Regions from separate parts of the Moraxella sp. DOX410 genome, predicted to be linked through region 2. Evidence: predicted binding sites of a transcription regulator. Region 2 holds the regulator's gene; each other region holds the start of a gene.
What was found. Region 2 encodes PhoB, which activates phosphate uptake and scavenging genes when phosphate is short. Its sites were predicted from a motif close to TGTCATNAANCTGTCATAA; they were not measured.
Positions count from the first base shown of each region.

Region 1: RNZ41_RS05915 (NAD(+) kinase) is a predicted target of PhoB. The motif match lies at 2,202-2,220, and genes of this name have one in related genera.
Region 3: pstS (phosphate ABC transporter substrate-binding protein PstS) is a predicted target of PhoB. The motif match lies at 3,290-3,308, and genes of this name have one in related genera.

Region 1 covers NZ_CP135138.1:1,333,645-1,341,701, reverse strand. Annotated here, with positions in the region: gene glmM (phosphoglucosamine mutase) at 1-592, shown strand, start outside; gene pdxH (pyridoxamine 5'-phosphate oxidase) at 618-1,277, shown strand; gene RNZ41_RS05920 (Bax inhibitor-1/YccA family protein) at 1,333-2,052, opposite strand; gene RNZ41_RS05915 (NAD(+) kinase) at 2,254-3,186, shown strand; gene RNZ41_RS05910 (lytic murein transglycosylase) at 3,236-4,579, opposite strand; gene ppnP (pyrimidine/purine nucleoside phosphorylase) at 4,834-5,121, shown strand; gene RNZ41_RS05900 (pirin family protein) at 5,189-6,169, opposite strand; gene RNZ41_RS05895 (ATP-binding cassette domain-containing protein) at 6,328-8,057, opposite strand, start outside.
Region 2 covers NZ_CP135138.1:209,980-218,036, reverse strand. Annotated here, with positions in the region: gene RNZ41_RS01005 (DODA-type extradiol aromatic ring-opening family dioxygenase) at 165-989, shown strand; gene RNZ41_RS01000 (multidrug effflux MFS transporter) at 993-2,234, opposite strand; gene asd (archaetidylserine decarboxylase) at 2,432-3,265, opposite strand; gene dtd (D-aminoacyl-tRNA deacylase) at 3,417-3,869, shown strand; gene phoB (phosphate regulon transcriptional regulator PhoB) at 4,059-4,757, shown strand; gene phoR (phosphate regulon sensor histidine kinase PhoR) at 4,827-6,155, shown strand; gene RNZ41_RS00975 (D-amino acid dehydrogenase) at 6,130-7,479, opposite strand; gene mscL (large conductance mechanosensitive channel protein MscL) at 7,635-8,057, opposite strand, start outside.
Region 3 covers NZ_CP135138.1:614,779-622,835, reverse strand. Annotated here, with positions in the region: gene pstA (phosphate ABC transporter permease PstA) at 1-810, opposite strand, end outside; gene pstC (phosphate ABC transporter permease subunit PstC) at 828-1,778, opposite strand; gene pstS (phosphate ABC transporter substrate-binding protein PstS) at 1,919-3,076, opposite strand; gene crcB (fluoride efflux transporter CrcB) at 3,459-3,821, opposite strand; gene tsaD (tRNA (adenosine(37)-N6)-threonylcarbamoyltransferase complex transferase subunit TsaD) at 3,842-4,903, opposite strand; gene RNZ41_RS02855 (hypothetical protein) at 4,954-5,514, opposite strand; gene RNZ41_RS02850 (ABC transporter permease) at 5,562-6,287, opposite strand; gene RNZ41_RS02845 (ABC transporter permease) at 6,299-7,018, opposite strand; gene RNZ41_RS02840 (transporter substrate-binding domain-containing protein) at 7,248-8,057, opposite strand, start outside.

The sequences.
Region 1 (8,057 bases), 1.1 Mb from region 2:
CGTCATGGTCAATGAAAAAGGCGAGTTGGTTGATGGTGACGGCATTTTATATATTTTAGCCACCCAAGCAGAGCAACAAGTCGATGGCGTGGTAGGCACATTGATGACCAACATGGGTCTGCAATTGGCGTTTGACAAAGCCGGTATTGCCTTTGAGCGCGCCAAAGTTGGCGACCGCTATGTCATGCAAGGACTTGAGAAAAATGGCTGGGTACTGGGCGGTGAGTCATCGGGTCATATTTTAACGCTAGATAAAGCCAGTACGGGCGATGCGATTGTGGCAGGTTTGCAAGTGCTTGCGGTGATGGCACAGAGCAAACAATCATTATCAGAGCTGATGAAGGGTTATACGCAGCTACCACAAAAATTGGTCAATGTCAGATTGGTGCAAAAACAAGATCCCTACACCTTCCCAGAATTGGCAAATGCGTTTAAAGATGCCGAAGAAAAATTGACAGGACGGGGTCGTTTACTGATTCGTCAATCAGGTACAGAGCCATTGATTCGGGTAATGGTCGAAAGCGATGATGAGATTGAGTGTGATATGCTAGCCAATGAACTTGCTGAAAAAGTACGGCAAGTGATGGCGTAAAGTTGACATTTTATAAGGATAAAACATGAGTATTGATTTTACCAGTCAACGATTATCGTATGAGCAAGGCGAGCTTATCGAATCACACTTGCCAGAGCAGCCGTTTAGCTTACTACAAACTTGGGTGCAACAAGCAATTGATGCCAAGCAAGGGGAAGCGTATGCGTTTTCACTGGCGACTTGTGGCCGTGATAGGCAGCCAAGTGTGCGCACTTTACTGATGCGTGAAATTATCCAATTGGAAAACGCGGGCATTGGCCTCGTGTTTTATACCAATTATGACAGTGCCAAAGGCTGTGATTTGGCGACCAACCCCAATGCTGAAGCATTATTTTTTTGGCCAAGCCTAGAAAGACAAATCCGTCTTACCGGCGCTGTGCAAAAGGTTAGCCGTGAACAATCCGCGCAGTATTTTCATAGCCGCCCGCGTGATAGCCAATTAGCCGCTTGGGTCAGCGAGCCACAAAGCAGCGTGGTTGCTAGCCGCGAGGTAATGGAAGACAAATTTGCTCAATTAACTGTGCAGTATGGAGACAACCCAATTCCTTTACCAGAATTTTGGGGAGGCTATCTGCTGACGGTAGAAAAAATTGAATTTTGGCAGGGTAGAGCCAATCGTATGCACGACCGCATTGTTTATTCGCTAGCTGACGAGCAATGGGTGATGGAACGCTTATTACCTTAAACTACAAGCCATAAAAAACACGGTACTTTAAACCGTGTTTTTTATTTGATAAAACTTAGTTTTGCAGTGAACGCAGTAAACGCACAAATTCAATGTACATCCATACCAGTGTTGATAAGATACCAACGCTTAGTACCCATTCATAGCTTTCATCCACCCCTGCAGCATAAGCTCGCTCAACGCTATCAAAATCTAATAACAAGCTCAGTGATGCAATCACAATCACCAGCAAGCTAAAACCAATACCCACCACGCCACCGCTAAACAAATACGGCAGTGAGCTACCAAATAGGCTAAACCCGATTTGTACCAGATACACCAGCATAATAGCAATCACAGCAGACATCATCACAGAACGAAATTTTTGGGTGACTTTAATCACGCCACTGCGATAAAGCGCCAGCATCACTGCAGCGGTTACAAAAGTTGCGACCAACGCCGTCGGCGCAACTGTGGGAAACTTGATGCTAGCAAAGAGAGAAATCGCGCCAATCACGATGCCCTCTAAAATTGCATAAGGAATTGCCAGTGTTTTAGCTATGTGGGGTTTTGAGATAATTACCATACTCAATACAAAAGCCACCAAGATACTGGCTAAAGCCGCTACACTAACAAAACCTGAAGTGACGCCACTAGCTAGGCAATAGCCAAAAAATCCAACACCCGATAAGGTCGTCAAACCTAACAGAAAAGAGGTTTTTCGGATGACCCCTTTGACCGTCATCGGTGTCGTGCTAACCGCAAGTTCAGCGCGGGATATAATCGGATTTGCCATAAAAATTTGCTCCCAAGAGTTAAAAAATTTCAAAAGTTAACTAGATATCAATTACCTTAAATTAGCAAATAGCAGCGAGTTTGTATACCTAAACTGCACAACGAAGATTAGCAATTTTGTAATATAAAATACTGATTGGGCATAACGTGAGCCAGTAAGCTGTGATAAAATAGTTCAATCTTTATCAGTTAATTTTCTGCTATGACGTCCACACTTATTCCCAATCCTGCCTTTGGGCGTATCGGCATTATGGGTCGTGCCAACAAGCCAAGTGTCATTCAAAGTATCTACCAAATTTGTGACTTTTTTCATGAGCAAGGGTTGCCTTTATTAATTGACCATCAGACGGCACGGTTGCCGGCATTGAGTTTTGCACGTTTGGGCGAGATTGCTACTATTGAACGCAGTTTGCTCGGCGGTGCTTGTGATTTGGTCATTGTGGTCGGTGGTGATGGCTCGCTGCTACATGCCGCGCAAGTACTGGTCAAACACAAAGTGCCCGTAGTGGGGGTAAACCGCGGACGTTTAGGGTTTTTAACTGACATTTACCCTGATGATTTAAACGTAAAATTGACCAGTATTTTACAAGGTCATTATCAGCTTGAAGATCGATTCTTGTTAAAGATGGAAATCCGTCAAGGTGCGCATGTGATTTATGAAGATATGGCGCTAAATGACATTGTGCTGCATGCAGGAAAATCAGTGCATATGCTAGATTTTCATTTAAAAATTGATGGGCTGAATGTCTATCGTCAGCACAGTGATGGTCTGATTGCCTCCACACCGACGGGTTCCACCGCTTATGCACTATCAGGTGGCGGCCCGATTATTCATCCTAGTATGGATGCCATTTGTCTGGTGCCCATGCATCCACATACCTTATCAAGCCGCCCGATTGTGGTCAGCGGCAATAGCGAAATAAAAATCCGTATCCATAAAGATAACCGCACCCAGCCGATGGTGAGTGCAGATGGCAAACCGTCGGTGCCGCTCAACCAAAACCAGCGCTTAGTGATTCACAAGCATCCTAACAAACTTACACTATTACACCCACCTGGGGTGGATTTTTTTGAAGCTTGCCGTACCAAACTGGGTTGGAATAGTTACGCTGAAGAATTTAGTATGGATAATTAAATAAAAAAGCCACCTGAAGCATTCGGTGGCTTTTTTATGAAGAAATATACTAATTAATCAGCCCACTTGCCGAGCGTTTTGAGATGAATCCATCTGGAATTTGGTTGTGGTCGGCTTGCCAGCGCTGAAATGCCAATTTGGTATTGGTGCCTACGACGCCATCTGTGCCTTTAGTATCATAACCCATTGCCGTCAAATGCTGTTGCAGTTGGCGTACTTCATAAGTAGCAAGTGGCTGCTCATAGCGTGGCCAAGATTGCTGTAAGCCTGGCTGCCCGATAATGGCTTTGGCAAGTAAACTCACCCCCATGGCATAATTGGAGGAATTATTGTATACCTTAATAGCATCAAAATTTTTGGTTAATAAAATCGCAGGACCCTCTTTACCCGCAGGGAGCCACAATTCTGCCATCGCATCCATAGGCGCATTTGGGGTAATAAATTGAACACCTAAATTTTGCCAGTCTGCCATGGTTTTTTTGGTACTGACCTGGCGATAATCAAAACCATTCGGTAATCGTACCTCATAGTAAGAGCCCATGCCACGTTGCCAGCCGGCATTTTTAAGATAGCTTGCGGTAGAGGCTAACGCATCAGCGGTATGCCAAGGGTTACGATGACCATCACCATTGCCATCTACTGCTTCATCTAACCAAGTTTTGGGAATAAATTGGGTATGCCCCATGCCACCTGCCCAAGAGCCGCGCAGTTGCGACCAATCAATATCACCACGCTCAAGCAGCGACAACAGCGCGAGCAGCTGATCCTCTGCAAAACTGCGGCGGCGACCATCATATGCCAAGGTCGCCAAACTATTGACCAGTGAAGAGTTGCCTGTGCCTTGACCATAAGAAGATTCCATGCCCCAAATGGCAGTCACAATAGAGGCTGGCACACCATACTGATTTTCAATGCGATCAAGTAGGGCGCTTTGGCTGGCAAAATTGCGCTGACCGCCACTGACACGACCACTCGATGCGGCACCATCAATATATTCCCAAGGCATTTTGGCAAATTCAGGCTGTCCTTTATCCAGTGACACCACTTGTTCGCTGTAGTTGGCGCTTGACAGCAAGCGTTCAACATCAGCACGGGGGTAACCTTTTTGCACGGCGCGTTCAATAAAATCCGATTTCCACTGATAAAAGCTGCTGTATTGATTGGTTGGAACAGTCACAGGTGGCACGGGCGTGACTTTCGGGGGTGCCGTAATCACCACAGGGGCAGTCGGTAACGTACCTGGTAATTTTTGGGGTTGGGTTTGAATAGGTGCTGATGAACAAGCTGCCAACAATGCCGCCAAGCTGACAGGCAATGCCAGTTTTTGACCAGCAAAACGATGCGACAAGCAGAGCGATAAAGCGACGATAGACGACGAATATTTAACATACATAAAGCAATAACCTCAATTAATACAAGCCAAATGCGTACAAACATAACAACTGTGGTAAAAAAATTGAATATAGCACAAAAATAGGAAATTTTAATTGTTAAGGAATAATTGATATAAAAATACTACAAAAATTGCGGTAAAAGTATTTGCCAGATTTTGGCAGTTTTGCCAGCGTTTTTTGGAAAATAGGATTGATAATTGGGCAAAAAAGTTTATGATAATCGGTTTATAGTAGCTAATTTTGAGGAGTAACTATGCTAAAAGTCAATCAATATTTTGATGGCAATGTGGCATCAATCGGTTTTCAAACAGCCACCCTACCTGCGACCGTGGGTGTGATGAAAGTAGGCGAATACGAATTTGGCACAAGTCAATTTGAAACCATGACCGTCATTAGCGGGGCTATCTCAGCACTATTGCCAAACCAAACTGACTGGCAAACTTTTAAAGCCAATGAAACCTTTACTGTCGATGCCAACCAAAAATTCAAAGTCAAAATTGACGAAGAAACGGCTTATCTTTGCACCTACCAAGATAAATAATCAAGATAAATAAGTAATAAAAAAGCGATATCAAATCCATGATATCGCTTTTTTTTAGCCGAAAAATTTATTGAATACCGCCAAATTTTCCTGCATTAAAATCTAAGATGGCTTGACGGATTTCGGCTTGGCTATTCATCACAAAGGGTCCGTAACCCACCACCGGCTCATTAATCGGTTCACCACTCATCAGCAAGATTTTCGCTCCCGCTTTGCCCGCCGTTAAGCGTACAAAATCGTCGCCCGTCTCGCCACTTTCAATCTCAAAAGTGATTAATTGATTGGCGTGTGCTTGCTGGTCGTGATCGGCGTTGATGATCACATCGCCTTGCATCGACAATAACAACAAATTGTGAGTGCGAGAAATCGCGACTTCTATGGAGCGATTGGGTTCAATACTGATATCCCACAAGTTAATAGGGGTAAAAGTCGTGCCAATGCCGCGTGCCTTATTGTCACCCTGCTGAGGAGCTTGGGTATTGACAGTAGGGGTAAACTCCCCAGCAATTACCTTAATTTGTCCTGCATGCAGTCCTTCATCATCGTGCAGACTGACCACAGGCATGTCATCATTGGCAAGATGTTGGTATTTGGCAGGCGTGGCTTTATCTTTGGCAGGTAGATTGACCCAAAGCTGTACCATACTAAAATCACCGCCTGCTTGGCTAAATTCAGGGGAGTGAAATTCCTCATGAATCACGCCATTGCCTGCCGTCATCCATTGCACGTCACCTGTCTTAATAGTACCGCCACCGCCACTAGAATCACGGTGAGAGACTTCACCTGCATAGGCGATAGTTACCGTTTCAAACCCTTTGTGTGGATGTTGTCCGACACCGCGAGGGGCTTGAGCATTGGGTTCAAAATATTGTTTTGCTGCATAGTCGAGCATTAAAAAAGGGTCGGTGCGTTTATCACCCACCATGTGATTGAACATCGGGTTGACATGAAAACCATCACCCACCCAATGGGGGCGTGGGGCGGCATGAATTTTGTCGACTTGTCGGTAAGTCTTATTGCTATTTTGCTTGCTATTTTGCATGGCCATGATTTTTCTCCTTATTGATAGCTATAATATAGGAGCAAAAAGGCTATTTTCAATTATAAATTACATTATATTGGTTATTGTAAACATTAACTAATATAAAATATAAAAAAAAGCAAGGTTAATTGTTAACCTTGACTTTATAAATTATTTACTTATTTTTAATCATCAAGTTCTGACCAACGTGCCATTTTTTCAAGTAGCAAATCATCAATCTCGTTGAGTCGTTCACTGGCTTGGGTAGCGGCTGCCATATCGCTCACAAACCAGCTGCCATCAGCTAATTTGTCTTGAAGTTCAGCTTGCTCTTGCTCAAGTAGCGCGATTTCATCGGGGAGACTATCTAATTCACGCTGTTCTTTGTAGCTCAGCTTTTTCTTCACTGTATCAGTTTTTGGCGCATCAGTGTTAATGGCTTCTTTGGGCTTTGCTGTTGTCTTTTCTGATTTGTCCGCTTTGGGTTTAATCGCTTGTTCACGGGATTTTTGCGTCAAATAGTCTTGATAGCCGCCGACATATTCTTTGACAATACCATTGCCATCGCTATCTTCATCAAAAACCCAAGTTGATGTTACGACATTGTCCATAAAGGTACGGTCATGGCTAATCAGTAAGATAGTGCCATTAAAGCTATCGACGGCTTCTTCTAACAGCTCTAGGGTTGCCATATCTAAGTCGTTGGTCGGCTCATCAAGTACCAAGATATTTGCAGGTTTTAGTAGCTGTTTGGCTAGCAAAACGCGGTTACGCTCACCGCCTGACAAGGCTTTGACCGGTGTTCTGGCACGTTCTGGGGCAAATAAGAAATCTTGCAAATAGCCAATGATATGTTTCTTTTTACCCGCCACTTCTACAAAATCAGAACCTTCTGCGACGTTTTGTACCACGGTCGCTTCTAGATCAAGTTGGTCACGCAGTTGGTCAAGAAAGGCAATTTGTAGATTGGTGCCTAATTTTACTGAGCCAGATTTGGTGATATCAGGCTGCGGAATATCCGCTGTTTCTGAAAGCAGGGCATGAATGAGCGTGGATTTACCGACACCGTTTTTACCGATAATACCAATACGGTCACCACGCATGATGCTGGTGGTGAAATCTTTTACCAAGGTTTTATCGCCATAACCTAGATTGAGATGTTTGACATTGGCAACCAATTTGCCGCTGTTGTCGCCATCGTTCATGCTGATGTTAACTTGTCCGACTTGCTCACGGCGGGATTTACGTTCTTCACGCAGCGCCTTTAACGCGCGCACGCGACCTTCATTGCGGGTCCGGCGCGCTTTGATACCTTGACGAATCCACACTTCCTCTTCAGCCAGTTTTTTATCAAAATTGGCATTGGCTTTTTCTTCGGCGCTGAGTTGTTGTTCTTTAAGTTCTTGGTAGCGGGCATAGCCTTTATTGACATTGCCTGCTTGTTTAGTGACGTCATAACTGCGCAATATACCGCGGTCAAGTTCGACAATGCGGGTGGCGATTTTGTCAATAAACGAGCGGTCATGCGAGATAAACAGCAGGGTTAATCCTTGCGCGTTTTGTAAAAATTGCTCAAGCCATTCGATACTTTCGACATCCAAATGGTTGGTCGGCTCGTCAAGTAGTAGCACATCAGGTTTGGTAATCAGCGCACGGGCAAGCAGCACACGGCGTTTGCGACCGCCCGATAATTCACTAATATCAGCGTCGCCGTCCAAGTTCATCATGGACAGCATGGTCTGTACTTCGCGGGTCAAGTCCCAACCATGGGCATCATCAATTTTATGCTGCAAATCTGACATCAATTCGCAGGCTTTCATGTCACCACTGGCACATTTATCACTGGCTTGCTCGTAGGCTGTCAGCCATGTTGCCACATCGCCTGCACCAGCCATAACGATGTCGCTGACTTTGC
Region 2 (8,057 bases):
ACCTGTTATATCTGATTATGTATGGAATCGCTGACATGGCTTGTTTTTGCGAATTTTTCCCTTATTTATCCTATTAATCCTTTTTAGTTAATCCTTATCCTTTTTAGTTAATCCTTATTCATTCGTTATCATTTCTATTTATCACGGCAACTTTAAGAAAATTGATGGAAAAAACCGAAAAACAACCAATCAGCCTGCAGCCATTTTTACCCAAAACACCGTACCCGCTTTATACCTTGCCCAGTTTGTTTATCTCACATGGGGCGCCGACGATTGCCATCGAAAACAACCGTACTACCCAAGCGCTGAATAAATTTGGGCAAAATATGCCAAAACCACGCTTGATTATCATCATTTCTGCGCATTGGCAAAGCCAGCATCTAGAAATTAATGGCAATGCCGCGCCCGCTACTTGGCATGATTTTAGCGGCTTTCAAAAAGCGCTGTATACAATCGATTATCCTGTCAAAGGTGATAGCCTGATTGCCGAGCAGCTGGCACAGCAGTTGCAGGCTTTGGGCGTTAACACGTCGGTCAATCGACTGCGTCCGTTTGATCATGGGGTATGGTCGCCGCTGGTGCATTTGTATCCGCAGGCAGATGTGCCGATTGTGCAGCTTTCGCTACCGCAGCATTTTGATAGTTATGCGTGTTTTCAGCTAGGGGCTTTATTGGCGCCCCTACGGGCAGAGCAAGTATTACTCATCGGCTCTGGCAGTGTCACCCATAATTTGGCGCAGGTACAGTTTGATAGCGGTGAGGTGGATGCTGAGGCACGTGAATTTAAATATTGGTTGATTCATCAACTCAAACAACATATGCCAACGGCTTTAGATTGGCGGTCACATCCATTTGCCCATCACAATCACCCCACCCCTGAGCATTTATTGCCGTTATTTTTTGCGGCAGGCGCAGGCACAAAGATGAGCATCGTGCATGAAAGTTTTGCCCATTTTAGTTTGGGTATGGATGTGTATCGGTTTGATTAATCCTTAGTCCACATCCGCCACATCGAGGTTTTTGTCGATTTGAAATACCAAAAATGCGCCAATAGTCATGAGCATAAACATGGTAATACCCAGCTTGGCCACGGGATTAAAGGGCAGGATATTTAATACTAATCCGCCAAAAATACCGACGACAAAGTTAAGTGAGCCTTGCAAGGCACTCGCCATGCCAGCGCGGCGTTTTTGAAATGCCAAAGCAATGGCACCTGAATTGGGCTGAGTGAGTCCTAACCCTGCAATACAACAAAAAATGCTGGCGAGCACCAACGGTAGCCAAGCTTGCGTGCCAAAAACTAAGCCTAGCAGCATCAAACACGCCGCCGCGATTACTTGCATCACCGCCCCAAATCGCAGCAAGCTGACTAGACGATAACGGTTCACCAGCCATTGATTGACCTGTGTCAACCCAATAAAACCTGCCGCATTCATGCCAAAAATCCAGCTAAAATGCTGCGGCGTCACCCCATACCCTTCCATAATTAGCTCAGGTGCCGCGCTGATATACACAAACATCGAACCCATCAGCAGCCCTGCACCAATCGCAGGATAATTAAACTGGGTGTCTTTAAGCAAATCCCAGTATTGACTGAGCACGTCATTCATCGGACGGTTGTTGCGAAACTCATCGGTCAAGGTTTCATGCAGAAACAGCCGGGTCAGCACGATATTTAAAATACCAAACCCTGCCAAAAACCAAAAAATCACCCGCCAACTGGCGACTTTTAACAACAACGACCCCAAGCTTGGTGCCAAAATCGGCGCAATCCCCATCACTAGGACCATCAGCGAAAATGCCTTTGCCATTTGCTTGGGATGCAAGCGGTCACGAATCATCGCCCGCGACACCACCGTTCCCACACACGCGCCCAACGCCTGTAGCGTTCGTGAGACAAACAACACGTATTCATTGGTGGTGGTGGCGCACATCACCGAAGCAATCACATACAGTACCATGCCCACATACAAGGGCTTAATGCGCCCAATCCGATCCGAAATCGGACCATAAAACAACTGCCCGACCACCAATCCCACAAAATAGGCAGGCACCGAATTGGACATAAAAGCCGTTGCCACGCCAAAATCTTGTGCCATACTGGGCAAAGCCGGCAAATACATATCAATCGACAGCGGACCGATGGCAATAATCAACCCCAAAATCATAATCCAAACGGTTGGATAGTCTAAGTCGTGCGATGGTTGGGGGTGCGGTGTTGGCGGTAGGTTCATAGTGATCAATTTAAATAAAAAAGCGCGTCTAAATAAAAAAGCAGGCAAAAATTATAAGTCGGCTATTATAAACAAATTTCCCTAAAATATTTTTCGTTATCGTTTAGTTTATGTGAGCAATCAACCATGCAGATTGGCTAAAACACAGCATAAAAAAGGCAGCCTTTGCTACCTTTTTTAGCCTATACCTTGACAGCTTACTGCAAAAAAGTACCCAAACGTTGACCCATTGTCACAGGCACTGAATTATAAAGACCTGCACCCCAAGCCATGCCCGCTGATTTTGGTAATACCACAATCGCCGTTGAGCCCAAATAAAACCGCCCAAGTTCATCGCCTTTTTTCAGCGTCATGTGATGGGTTTGACGCTGCACGCGATCGCTACGTTTGATTTTGCCTGTGGCCACTGTTTCAATCCCTGCTACAATCATCGCCCCGACTAGCACAACGCAAGCTTTACCAAATTCGGTATCAAACACACACACGCAGCGCTCGTTACGGGCGAACAAATCGGTAATGTTTTCAGCGGTCTCGTTATTGACCGAAAATAGCTGTCCTGGCACATAGATGGTCTCTACCAAGGTACCGTCAAACGGCATATGCACGCGGTGATAATTGGTCGGTGCCAAATACACGGTGACAAAACTCCCCTCTTGCATGGCTTTACCAAGTTCATAATCCGCGAGCAATTGCCCAACTTCATACGATTTGCCTTTGGCTTGCAGGATTTGGTCTTTATCGATTTGCCCCAATTGCGATATCATGCCATCTGCAGGACAGATAAGCGCATCTGGGTCATCATCAATCTTGCGCGCGCCGTCTTTGAGCTCACGGGTAAAAAAATCATTAAAACTGTCATACTGAGAAAAACTACCGCGCGCATATTCCTCTAGCTTGATGCCATACACCGAAGCAAAGGTACGAATAAAGGTTTTTTTCACCATCGGATGACGGCTTTGGGCAAGACGACCTGCGATTTCACTGATTTTTTGTTGTGGGACAAGCGATTGTAATGTGGTAAACAAGGTCATAAGTTACTCGAGATTGGCATTTTAAAGTTGGCTTATTATAATCAAAATCCCCCTTAGAATCACGGTATATTAAACACTGGGCTACGAGTTAAGCGACAAGCTAGCTGTTAAGTTAAGCCGCTTACGCTCAAACTGACGGATAGGAAAAATCATGAAAGCAGTACTACAACGGGTGAAATTTGCCAAAGTAGCAGTTAACCAAGCGCCTCACTCACAACAAATCGTCGGCGAGATTGCACACGGCGTACTTGTTTACCTTGGCCTTGGGCATGATGATACGCTCGCCATGGGGCAAAAAATGATTGATAAAATCCTCACCTATCGCGTATTTGAAAATGAGCTAGGCAAAATGGATAAAAATGTGCAAGAGGTTAATGGCGGCTTACTGTTAGTGTCGCAGTTTACCCTCCTTGCCAATACCCAATCGGGTAGACGTCCTGATTTTAAGCCTGCGATGGCACCCGACACGGCCGAAGCTTTGTTTGCCCAGATAGTAGGGTATGCCAAGACGCAATATGCAGCTGTGCAAACAGGCGAATTTGGCGCAGATATGCAAGTCAGCAGTTGCAATGATGGTCCGATAAATTTTATTTTTGAACTGTGATGCGACCTATATTAAGTAATAAAAATTGAGTGAAACGCCGAATTTTTTACAACAGCACAAATAAAACCTCTAAAAACTTATCGTTGTCATTTTTTTGTCATATTCTGAAGTTGTAATATGGGCATTGTAATATTATTGTCATAAAATTATTTTGGTAAACAGTTGCTTACTTTATCGCTTGAGAAATTTATGAAAAATGAAACTATTTTGGTAGTGGAAGATGAGCCTGCCATTCGAGAAATGATCGTAACCACACTAGAGATGGCAGGATTTGATTGTTTGCAAGCCTCAGAAGTCTCTCAAGCCCATCATTTGGCGGTAGATCATCGCCCCAACCTTATCTTATTAGATTGGATGTTACCCAATGGGCTATCAGGCATTGATTTATGCCGCCGCCTGAAAAAAGATGAAATGCTCTCTGAAATTCCTATCATCATGCTCACCGCCAAAGGCGAAGAGGACAACAAAGTCCAAGGACTTGACGCTGGGGCAGATGACTATATCACCAAGCCGTTTTCCACCCGTGAATTGGTTTCCCGTATCAAAGCGGTATTGCGCCGTAGTAGCGCATTGTCAGGCGAAAAACCCATTGACGTAGGCGGCTTGTCGCTAGACCCTGCCAGTCAGCGCGTGAGTGCCAATAACAAAGCGGTAGATATCGGACCGACAGAGTATCGGCTACTTGCTTTCTTTATGAGTCATCCTGAGCGCGCTTATACCCGCACCCAGCTACTCGATCAAGTGTGGGGTGGCAATGTGTATGTCGAAGATCGTACCATTGACGTGCATATCCGCCGCCTGCGTAAAGTGCTTGAGCCATTTGGGTTTGCGGACTATATCCAAACTGTACGTGGCACAGGCTATCGCTTTTCTAATAAAATCGACTAACAATAGCCTTATTAATCGCATTGAAATTTTTGCCAACTTATCCCAACTTCGCTATAGTAAGCTTTCTCAATGGATGCTAGAAAAATTAATATGTGGGCGAGCATTTCACCCGTCGTCACAGCTGGGGTTGCCGGGCTGTTGATTGGCGGGCTATTAGGGTTTTGGGGTTGGGGACTGGCGATAGGGCTGTGCCTGTATCAGCTATATTTTTTATGGTCAATACAACGCTTTAAAGCATGGTATAACAAAAATCCCGATGAGCCGCCGCCTGCATTTGAGTCCAACCTTAGTGTCGTTGCCAGCAATATCTACCAAGTCAATCGCCAAGAGAAATTGGCGCATCAGCAAACCGTTTCGCTGGTGCAAAAAGTGCGCGACTCGCTAAGCGCATTGCAAGACTCGATTATGCTGATTGACAAAAATGACTGTATCGAATGGTGGAACAACTCTGCCGAGCGGCTTTTTCAATTTAAAGCGCCCGACCAAGGTCGCAATGTGTTGACCATTATTCGCAACCCGCTTTTTCATCAATATTATCACCACATTGAAGACTATCCAGATGGTGTGCGTATCCATAACCCGTCTAATATCGAGCGCTATGTGCAGTGCAAGATTACCAAATTTGGGCAAGAAAAATTACTGCTGATTTATGATGTCACCCGTTTTCAGCATTTAGAACAGATGCGAAAAGACTTTGTGGCAAATGTTTCGCATGAACTTCGCACGCCGCTTACCGTCATCATGGGGTATGTGGAGACTTTGAGTGAACAGCCTGATTTAGATCCGCGTATTGCTCGCGCGTTTACTCAGATGATGCAGCAAAGTCAGCGCATGAATAACATCATCAATGACTTACTGTTATTATCTCGACTAGAGAACGATGAAAAGCCCGCTGAGCCCAAAGACATTGATATTCCCAAAATGCTGATGCAATTGTTTGACGATGCGCAAATGTACAACAAGTCATACGACCATATGATTCATTTGCATATCGACAGCACGTTACATATTTTGGGTTATGAAGATTATCTGCGAAGTGCGCTCAGTAACCTGATTACCAATGCCATGAAATACACCCCCAAAGGTGGGGAGATTAGTATTAGCTGGCATGAGTGTGACGCGGGGGTATGTTTTAGCGTGACCGACAATGGCATTGGTATCGAGCAGCGCCATATTCAGCGCTTAACCGAGCGTTTTTATCGCGTGGACACGGGTCGAAGCCGTGACACAGGGGGTACCGGTTTGGGGCTAGCGATTGTCAAGCATGTCTTATATCAGCACCATGCCACCCTTGATATCACCTCCACGGTTGGCAAAGGCTCGACCTTTACTGTGACCTTTCCAAAATCCGCCAGTATTCCAACCCAATCCCTTAATCCTGCATGCCCACAAAGTTAAAATTTACTTGTGGCTGACGCCCTTGCATGATATCAGCAATCGCTTTTGCTGAGCCGTTCGAGTGCGTCCAGCCCAAAGTGCCATGTCCGGTGTTGAGATACAAATTATCAATACGTCCGTGGCGATTGACCGCGCGACCGATAATTGGCACATTTGACGGTGTCATCGGTCGCAGCCCTGTCCAATAATTTGGCTGAGTCAAATCTACCGCATCCCCAAACACCTCTCTTACCCGCCGCGTAATGGCTTGGCAACGAACGGGATTTAGCTCAAGGTTAAAACCGTTAAATTCAGCCGTTCCTGCTACTCGCAAGCGATCGCCTAAGCGCGAGTATACCAGTTTAAACTCATCATCAATCAAGCTCACATAAGGTGTCTCATCGGGTCGCAACACGGGGTACGTGGCTGAATAGCCTTTGGCAGGATAGATGGGTAGATTGATACCCAAATCTTTGACTAAGGCAGGACTATAACTCCCTAACGCCAGTACATAAGCATCCGCAGACAGTATCTGTGACTGCGCTGGCAAAGCGGCATTATCTCTGCTATCAACGGACATTACTTCCACACCGTCAATGTGTTGGTTATGATAAATAAGTCGTTTGATGGCAGTATTAAATAAAAATGTTACCCCTTGCTGTTGACAAAGTGCGGCCAAGCGATGGGTGAATTTTTGCGCATCCCCTGATTCATCAAGTGCCGTATAAGTCGCCCCAACCAATTCTTTGCCAATACCAGTTAACGCAGGCTCTAATTCTATCGCTTTATCCACACTAATTACTTGCCGATCACAACCCAATTGCTGCATCCGTTTAGTGGGTGCTATCGCTGCTTGAAACTCAGCATGATCGGTATAAAAATGCATAATACCGCGTGTCAAACAGTCATAATCAATGCCCGTTTGCGCCCTGACTTCGCCGAGTACTTGCCGAGAATATAATCCTAAATTGACCATCTGCACCAAATTAGCATCGGCACTTTTCGCATTACACTGCTGCAAAAACTGCCAACCCCATCGCCACAGCGCCATATCAGGGGCTGCATCTTGTCCCGCGTTGCCCGGCAAACCCAACAACCGACGCCAGCGAAACAACAATGGCGCATCTTCTCGAAATAACCATTTTAGCGCTTTATAGGGTGTATCAGGATTTGCCCAAGGCGTAGCATGTGACACAGATATTTGCCCACCATTGGCAAACGATGTTGACAATGCCGCGCTACTTTCGCGCTCGATTACCGTTACCTCAAACCCTGCTTGTCGAAGCTGCCAAGCAGTGGTGACACCCACCACCCCTGCACCAAGCACGATTACCTGCTTTGTCATAACTTGCCTTACTGTCATTAGCTGATGAATATGTATAGATAAAAAAGGTAGATTGACTAGCAATCAATAAAAAGCCCCCAGTTATCATGGAGGCTTTTTTTCATTTATAAATAACATGGGCTGAAATTTTAATCTATCAGCTTTTTTACAAACCGTTATTTGCTTAATTTACTGCTGATTTCACGCAGCAATAGTACTTCTTCTGAAGGTTCTGGTGCAGCCGCTTCTTGTGCTTCGCTTTGACGGCGTAGGCGGTTCATAGCTTTCACCAACATAAAAATGATAAATGCCAAAATAATAAAGTTGATTAAGATGGTGACAAAATTACCATATGCAAATACAGGCACACCCGCTTTTTTGAGCGCATCATACGTCATAGCGGTGCCTGCAGGTACATCACCTAACACCACAAACATATTGGTAAAGTCGATTCTGCCGCCCATAATCGCAGAGATAATCGGCATAATAATATCTTCTACCAACGACGTGGTGATTTTACCAAATGCGCCGCCGATGATGACACCCACTGCCAAATCCATCACATTGCCTTTGAGGGCAAACTCTTTAAATTCTGACAT
Region 3 (8,057 bases), 400 kb from region 2:
CGCCAAGGTGATGAGTAACGCACCTGCCCAAGCCAATTGGTTTGAAATAGGGTATGGTTGGCTGGCGTATTGATAAATCACGTTTGGTAAGTTGGCAATGGGTTGACCCATATCGGTACTAAAGAATTGGTTATTAAGCGCGGTAAATAGTAAGGGTGCAGTCTCACCCGAGATACGCGCAAATGCCAGTAAGATACCTGTTAATACCCCAGTTTTGGCAGCACGTAAAGTAACCGATGTTACCAGTTTCCATTTTGGCGTCCCTAACGCATAAGCCGCTTCACGCAATGTATTGGGGATTAGACGCAGCATATTTTCAGTGGTACGTACCACCACAGGAATAACCAATAGCGCTAAAGCCATTGCACCTGCCCAACCTGAGAAGTTACGGCCTTGTACCATCAACGCAAAAATAAATAGACCAATCACAATGGAGGGTGCGGATAGCAAAATGTCGTTCATAAAACGGGTGACTTTACCAAGCCAGCTGTTTTCGGCAAATTCAGCAAGATAAATACCTGCCATCACACCAATCGGTGTGCCGACTACAAGCCCTAATCCTGTCACCATGATTGAGCCGATAATCGCATTGCGAAGACCGCCAATTTCGTTTGGCGATGGGGTGTCTTGAGTAAAAATGGGCATGGTCAATAACGCATGCGAGCCTGATAAAAACAATTTGAATAAAATTAAACCTAAGAAGGTCAAGCCAAATACAATGGACAAACCGGCAAATATCAGTCCTAAAGCATTGCTTAGACGGCGGCGTTTGTAAATGGCGTTATTACGATTCATGTTGATAGTAGTCATAGTATTTCCCAGCGTCCTTATTTCGTACCCGCATTTTTATCCATACGACTGAGCATCAATTTTGAAATCACCAGTACAATAAAGGTAATGATAAATAGTAAGAAACCTAAATGTAATAGCGATGATTGGTGCAAGCCTTCAGACTCTGCAAATTCATTTGCCAATGCCGAAGTGATTGACACCCCTGACTGGAACAAACTTGGACTGACGTTATAAGCGTTACCAATAACAAAGGTGACTGCCATCGTTTCACCCAATGCGCGACCCAATCCCAAAATGATACCGCCCATCACACCGGCTTTGGTATAAGGCAACACCACGTATCGCATCACTTCCCAAGTGGTTGAACCCAAACCATAGGCAGATTCTTTAAGCATTTTTGGCGTAATGGAGAAAACATCACGCATGACCGATGCAATAAACGGGATAATCATGACTGCCAAAATCAAACTTGCGGTGAACAGACCAATACCCATCGGCGCACCTTGGAATAAACGACCCACATAAGGCACATCACCCAAATGGTCAATCAGCCAGGGCTGGATATGTTCTGAAAACCAAGGCGCAAATACGAAAAATCCCCACATACCATAGATAATTGAAGGGATACCTGCTAACAACTCAATGGCAATACCCAAAGGACGTTTTAAAAAATTGGGGCAAAGCTCTGTCAAAAACATGGCAATACCAAAACTTACAGGAACCGCAATCAAAATGGCAATGACAGAAGTCACTAGCGTCCCATAGATTGGTGCGAGTGCGCCGTATACATCCATCCCTGTATCCCAGTCTTTACTGGTGTAGAAGTTAATGCCAAACGCTTTCATACTTGGCAATGCGCCAAGAAATAGTGAGATTAAGATACCACCTAACAACAACAGCACGATAAACGCAAAAAGACGAGTCGCGTTGACAAACAACCAGTCTAATTGTTTTTGCTTTGCGAGTTTTGCGTGTAAATCCGACATAAGAACCCAGCCATCAAAAAATAGTTTTAGTTTACTAATTCTAGAAATTTGAAAAAAAAACGTAGAGCATTAACTAGTTTATTGCTCTACGTATCGTTTGACATGCCTAACCCTGTTAACTGTTAACCATCATCATGAGATTATTTTGCCGCTGACGCAGTTGCTGTGGCAGCATCTGAGCTAAATAGTGGCTTACCATCAGCCCCTACAACTTTTTTCCACTCGTCACGGAAGATAGCTTTGCTTTCTGCTGAGAATGGTACAAAGTCCAAGGATTTTGCTAGCTCATCACCGCTTGAATACGCCCAGTCAAAGAATTTAAGGGTATTTTTGACGTTTTCTGGGTTGGTTGGTTTAGTATGGATTAAGATGAATGTTGCCGCAGAGATTGGCCAGGCATTTGGGTCTGCTTGGTTAGTCAATACGATGTTAAAGCCTGGTGTACCTTTCCAATCTGCATTACCTGCAGCGGCAAAGCTTTCAGCCGATGGTTGTACAAAGTTGCCCGCCGCGTTTTTAAGCTGTGTATGCGACATTTTGTTTTGTTTTGCGTAAGCGTACTCAACATAACCGATTGAGTTTTTGGCACGAGCGACGTTACTTGCCACGCCTTCGTTACCTTTACCACCTGCACCTGTCGCAGCGGTTGGCCATTTAATGGATTTATCTACACCTGGACCTGCTTTCCATTCTGGTGATACAGCCGCTAAGTAGCTTGCAAAGTTAAAGGTTGTACCTGAACCGTCAGAACGGAAAATCGTCGTGATTGGCGCATCTGGTAGTGTCACGCCTGGGTTTAATGCGGTAATCGCTGGGTCATTCCATTTAGTGATTTTACCCAAGTAAATATTGGCAAGGGTGGCACCGTCTAGTTTTAATTGACCTGGTGCAACACCATCGATATTAACAACCGGTACAACTCCACCGATAACGGTTGGGAACTGGATTAAACCGCTTTTATCCAACTCTTCTTTGCTTAAAGGCGCATCCGACGCACCAAAGTCAACGGTATTGGCTTGGATTTGTTTGATACCACCTGATGAACCGATTGATTGGTAGTTCACTTGACCGCCAGTGGCGTTCTTGAACTCACCTGCCCATTTAGCATAGATAGGTTGTGGGAAAGAGGCGCCTGCACCTGTGATGGTAAATACGGCGTTTTTGTCGCTACCTGCCGCGCCTGTCGCAGTGCTTGACGTTGCTGAGGCACCCGCTGCTTGATTGTCTGCTTGTTTGTTGCCACAAGCGGTTAACGCTAAGGTCGATGCTACGACAACACTTAATAATGAATAACGCATGGATAGCTCCTAAAAACGTTTTTTGAGTTTACGATGAAACTGCCTGAATGAAATAAATGTCACCAACGGTACGATTTAACTTTTCTGGTTATTTTCACTATGATAGCTCAATGCTGATATAACTCACAGCTGACCGATTTAACTGTCATGATAATAACCATATTTCGGTTTGTATAAAAATTGTGTATATGATTACAAAGAAATGTGACAGTATCATGACAGTTTAATGGCTGACGGATGGCACACGCTGCTATAGGTGAGACGCGATAAGGGGATTTAAGATTTAACTCGCTTATCGATTCACAAAGCCTTGAGCAGCTTTACAACCTTTAGCGGTGAATGAGAAGTGAAAAGGTGAAAAAATTAACAAGTTGAAAAGTTATCAATAATTTAACAATTTAAGACTATAAAACCCAATGGCAGTCGCAACCAAGGTTAAAAACACATGGATGCCAATCAAGCCTAAACCTTGCACTACCTTGCCGCTATTCAACAAAGTAAACACTTCGGCACTAAACGTACTAAACGTTGTTAGTCCCCCCAAAAAACCTGTGGTGATAAACAGTCGTAAGTTTGGGTGCATCTTTTGGGTAAGTATCAAGGCAAATCCCATCAACAGCCCGCCTAATACATTGGCAGATAGTGTGCCATAGGGCAACCAAGAATGTACGCTGTTGATTCTCGATAACCACCAGCGCAGCATTGCCCCAAATGCAGCCCCCAGTCCTATCCACAGCCATGGCATCTTCAAGTCCTTATAGATGGTTATGGGTTAGCTGGATTGACAGCAGGCAGCATTGTCATGTCCCAACGCGGCAAGCAGCTAACCGCTAGCTCATCGTGTTGGCCGGCGTTCAAGCGCTGCCACCCGGCGAAGGCAATCATGGCGCCATTGTCAGTACACAGGGCAGGCGGTGCATAATGCACGGTGGCGTTGATTTTGGCTAATGCCTCAGCTAGCGATTCTCGTAGTTGTTGATTGGCACTCACCCCGCCTGCGATTACTAAGCGTCTCATGCCTGTTTGCTGCAAGGCTTTAACGCATTTTTTCACCAACGTATCGACCATCGCATATTGAAAACTTGCCGCAATATCGGCGCGCGTCTGGGCATGCTCAGGATTATGGCTATCGGTTGGATGGTCTTTAATCAAATTATGCACGGCGGTTTTCATACCACTAAAAGAAAAATCCAATCCTTTGCCGAGCATCGGGCGCGGTAATTCATAGGCTAATGGATTGCCTGTTTGCGCCAAGCGGGCAATATTAGGTCCACCAGGATAAGGTAACTCTAGCATTTTAGCGGCTTTATCAAAGCACTCACCTGCGGCATCGTCAATAGATTCACCTAATATTTCATATTGCCCGATGCCTTTGACCGCCACTAACATAGTATGTCCACCCGACACGAGCAACGCGACAAACGGAAAATCGGGCGGATTGGCGCCTAATAGCGGCGCGAGTAAATGTCCTTCCATGTGATGTACACCAATCGCAGGAATATCAAGCGCCATCGCCAAACTGCGCCCAAACAATGCCCCTGTCATCAACGCGCCCACCAGTCCAGGACCTTTGGTAAAGGCAATGGCATCGATATCGGTTTTTTTGAGTTGGCAGTCATCAAGCAGTTGCTGCAACAAGGGCACTAATTTACGGATGTGATCGCGGCTTGCAAGTTCAGGGACTACCCCACCATATGTCGCATGTAGCGCGATTTGACTATATAGCACTTGCCCGACCAAACCTTGATTGGGTTGGTGACGTTGGTCACTATCAAAAATGGCTAATCCCGTTTCATCGCAGGATGTTTCCAGTCCTAGCACACGCATGGTATTTCCTTAAACGATAAATAAACGTCAATATACCGATGGCAACTTAGTTATTTTTTGCCATCATTGATAATTTTGACAGGAATGGTTAACCCTTTGGCAAAGGGCTCGGCAAAGACATAAGTGTATTGACTCGGGGCAATTTGCTGGGTGGTATGGATGACAAACGCGCTGTTCTTGCCGGCTGTGAGTTCATGTGACACATAGGCAGTCCCCAGCTGGTCGAGCACTTTGGATAAGACTTCATTGACTGCCATACCCACCGTTAAGTTGTAGCGGGAGGTTTCATTATCCACATGATACATCTCGGCATAGGCTTTGACAGGCTCACTATCGAGCGCAAAGGGATATTTAAAGCTAGCCTTATCGACTGGCTTAACGCCCGAATCCACCAATGCCCAGTTGATTTGTTTGGGCGCACCGTTTTGGGCGGCTTGGGGGGATACGGTACTGGCAGCAGCTACACTGGCAACGTGATGTGGACTCTGAATACTAGCTACTGTGGCACTTGCTGTGCTGTTTTGCTGTGGCTTGTTATCACTGGCAGGTTGACAAGCCGAGAGTAACACCCCACCTATCAGCAAACTTGATATCATAACTGCTTGTTTCATTGGCACGCCTCCAATATATCCAAACTCTTTGTCTAGCTTAGCCTAGCTTAGGCAGTGACGCCCCCATTACTGATGGGCTGATAAGACAGATGACGATTGATGCGTTTTTCAGCCAATCGAAACATCCCAATCAATAGCCAAGACAATAACAAATAAATGATACCTGAGGCAAAGAACAATTCAAAAACAGTATAAGTTTTTGACATAATCGTCGTTGCCACACCGGTGATATCCATCAAAGTGATGGTCGATGCCAGCGCACTGCCTTTGAGCATAAAAATCACTTCATTGCCATAAGCCGGCAGCATGATGCCAAAGGCGCGAGGAAAAATAATTCGGCGCAATTTTTGGCTATATGACATGCCGATGGCGTCGGCAGCTTCATTCTCGCCTTTGGGTATTGACTTGATAGCACCGCGGATGATTTCGGCAATATAAGCTGCCGTATTGAGGGTAAAAGCGATGATAGCGCACCAAAATGGGCTCGCTAACACACCCGATTTCCACAGCACGGACTCCGTCACCCATTTAAATTGTGACAATCCATAATAAATCAAAAAGATTTGCACCAGTAGCGGCGTACCCCGAAAAAAGAAAATATACGCAAACGGCAATGCCTGTACCCAAGGTTTTTTCGACAGCCTAGCCAAGGCTAGCGGCACTGCCAATATAAACCCCAATAAACCCGACAACACCACAAGCTCAATGGTGATAATACTACCTTGCAGCAGTTTTGGGATACTATCAATAATAATTTGCCAATTCCAGTTCATTGATGAATCCCCTATTTTGCCATGCCAATTTTTTGTAGGCGTTTTGCATAACGCTCTGCTGGGTTATTGACCCATTCTAACCACATAATCACACCGGTGATGATGACGGTCAGACTCAAGTACAACAATGCTGCTGCCATATAAAAAGTAAACGGGCTTTGCGTGGAAGTCGCTGCCGTTTTGGCGTGGCGCATGATATCTTCAAGCCCGACCACAGAAACCAACGCGGTATCTTTGAGCAGTACCAAAAACAAATTACCCAGTCCTGGCAGTGCAATACGCCAGACTTGTGGCAACGTCACTCGCCAAAGGATTTGAAATTTTTTCATGCCAATCGCTTGCGCCGCTTCGGCTTGACCTTTTGGAATCTCTTGAAATGCCATACGAAAAGTTTCGGTCGCATACGCACCAAATGCCACAGACAGCGCCGTAACCCCCGCCCAAAACGGACTGACATCCACATATCCCGTATTGCCAAATTGCGATAGAATAAGCCCCATCAACATCGAGCCGCCAAAGTAAATAAACATGACTGACAGCAGTTCTGGAATACCACGGATAATCGTGGTGTAAGCGGTGGCGATGGCGTTGAGCACTTTAAACCGTGACATCTTAGCAGTCGCGCCCAATAATCCCAAAATCAGCCCAATGACCAAACTAGTCAATGCCAGTTTGATGGTGACCCAAGCGCCACTTAATAATAGCTGCCCAAAACCTTGTAGATCTAACACAATATTGATACCCTGTCTTTTTAACTCTGTTTGTTGACCTATTACCCAAAAAATGCTTAAAACGCAGTTTTACCGGCGCATAGACAAAAGGTGATAACGGATATAACCTTTTGCTTTGTTTTTTGCAGGGTGCAATTTTACGTGATTGCCCTATCAAAAACCATCAAAAAAACAAAAAACTGAGTGACTTTTCACCCAGTTTTTGACTGAACCCAAGCGCTTGGTTGAGTTACTTGCTCGTACTTGCCACAGTCGTCGTGGTCGTTGTACTGCTAGAGACCGTAACGGCCACGTTGCTTGCCGCCGCCGTTGTAGTGGTTGCATTACCAAAATATTGGTTATAGATTTTGTCATACGTGCCATTTGATTTTAACGTGGCAATCGCTTTGTTAAATTCTAAACGCAGTGGGTCGCCTTTACGGACGATGATACCCATTTTGTCATTAACATCAATCTCTTTACCTTTGATTTCAAACCCTTTACCTTCTGGCGTGGTCAGCCAATAAGCGGCCGGGGCTTTATCCGAAATCATCAGATCCGAACGCCCTGCTGCCAAGTCCATAAAAGCATTGTCCAAACCTTCATACAGGTTTAGCTGGGCTTTTGGGTGATTTTTTTCCATCCACTGGGTCGATAGCGTTGAACGCTGCGCCGCAACTGTATGGCTGTCAATTTGGGCAGGGTCATCCGGATTGATAGGACTACCTTGTTTGGTCAAAAATACCAACGTATTGGTAAAATAGGGGTCGGTAAAATCGACCTGCGCTTGACGCTCTGGGGTGATAGACATGGCATCAATTACCACGTCATATTTTTTTGCCATCAAGCCTGGTAATAAACCATCCCAATCTTGTGGCTTGATTTCACAGTTGGCTTTCATTTCTGCACATAAGGCCCGAATAAAATCCACATCAAAACCTGTCAAACTGCCATCCGCTTTGGTGATGCTAAAGGGTTTATAGGTGCCTTCGGTGGCGATGCGAATGGTTTTGCCTGCCATACTGCTCGATGTCTCAGTGCTGCTACTGGCCGTTGTAGA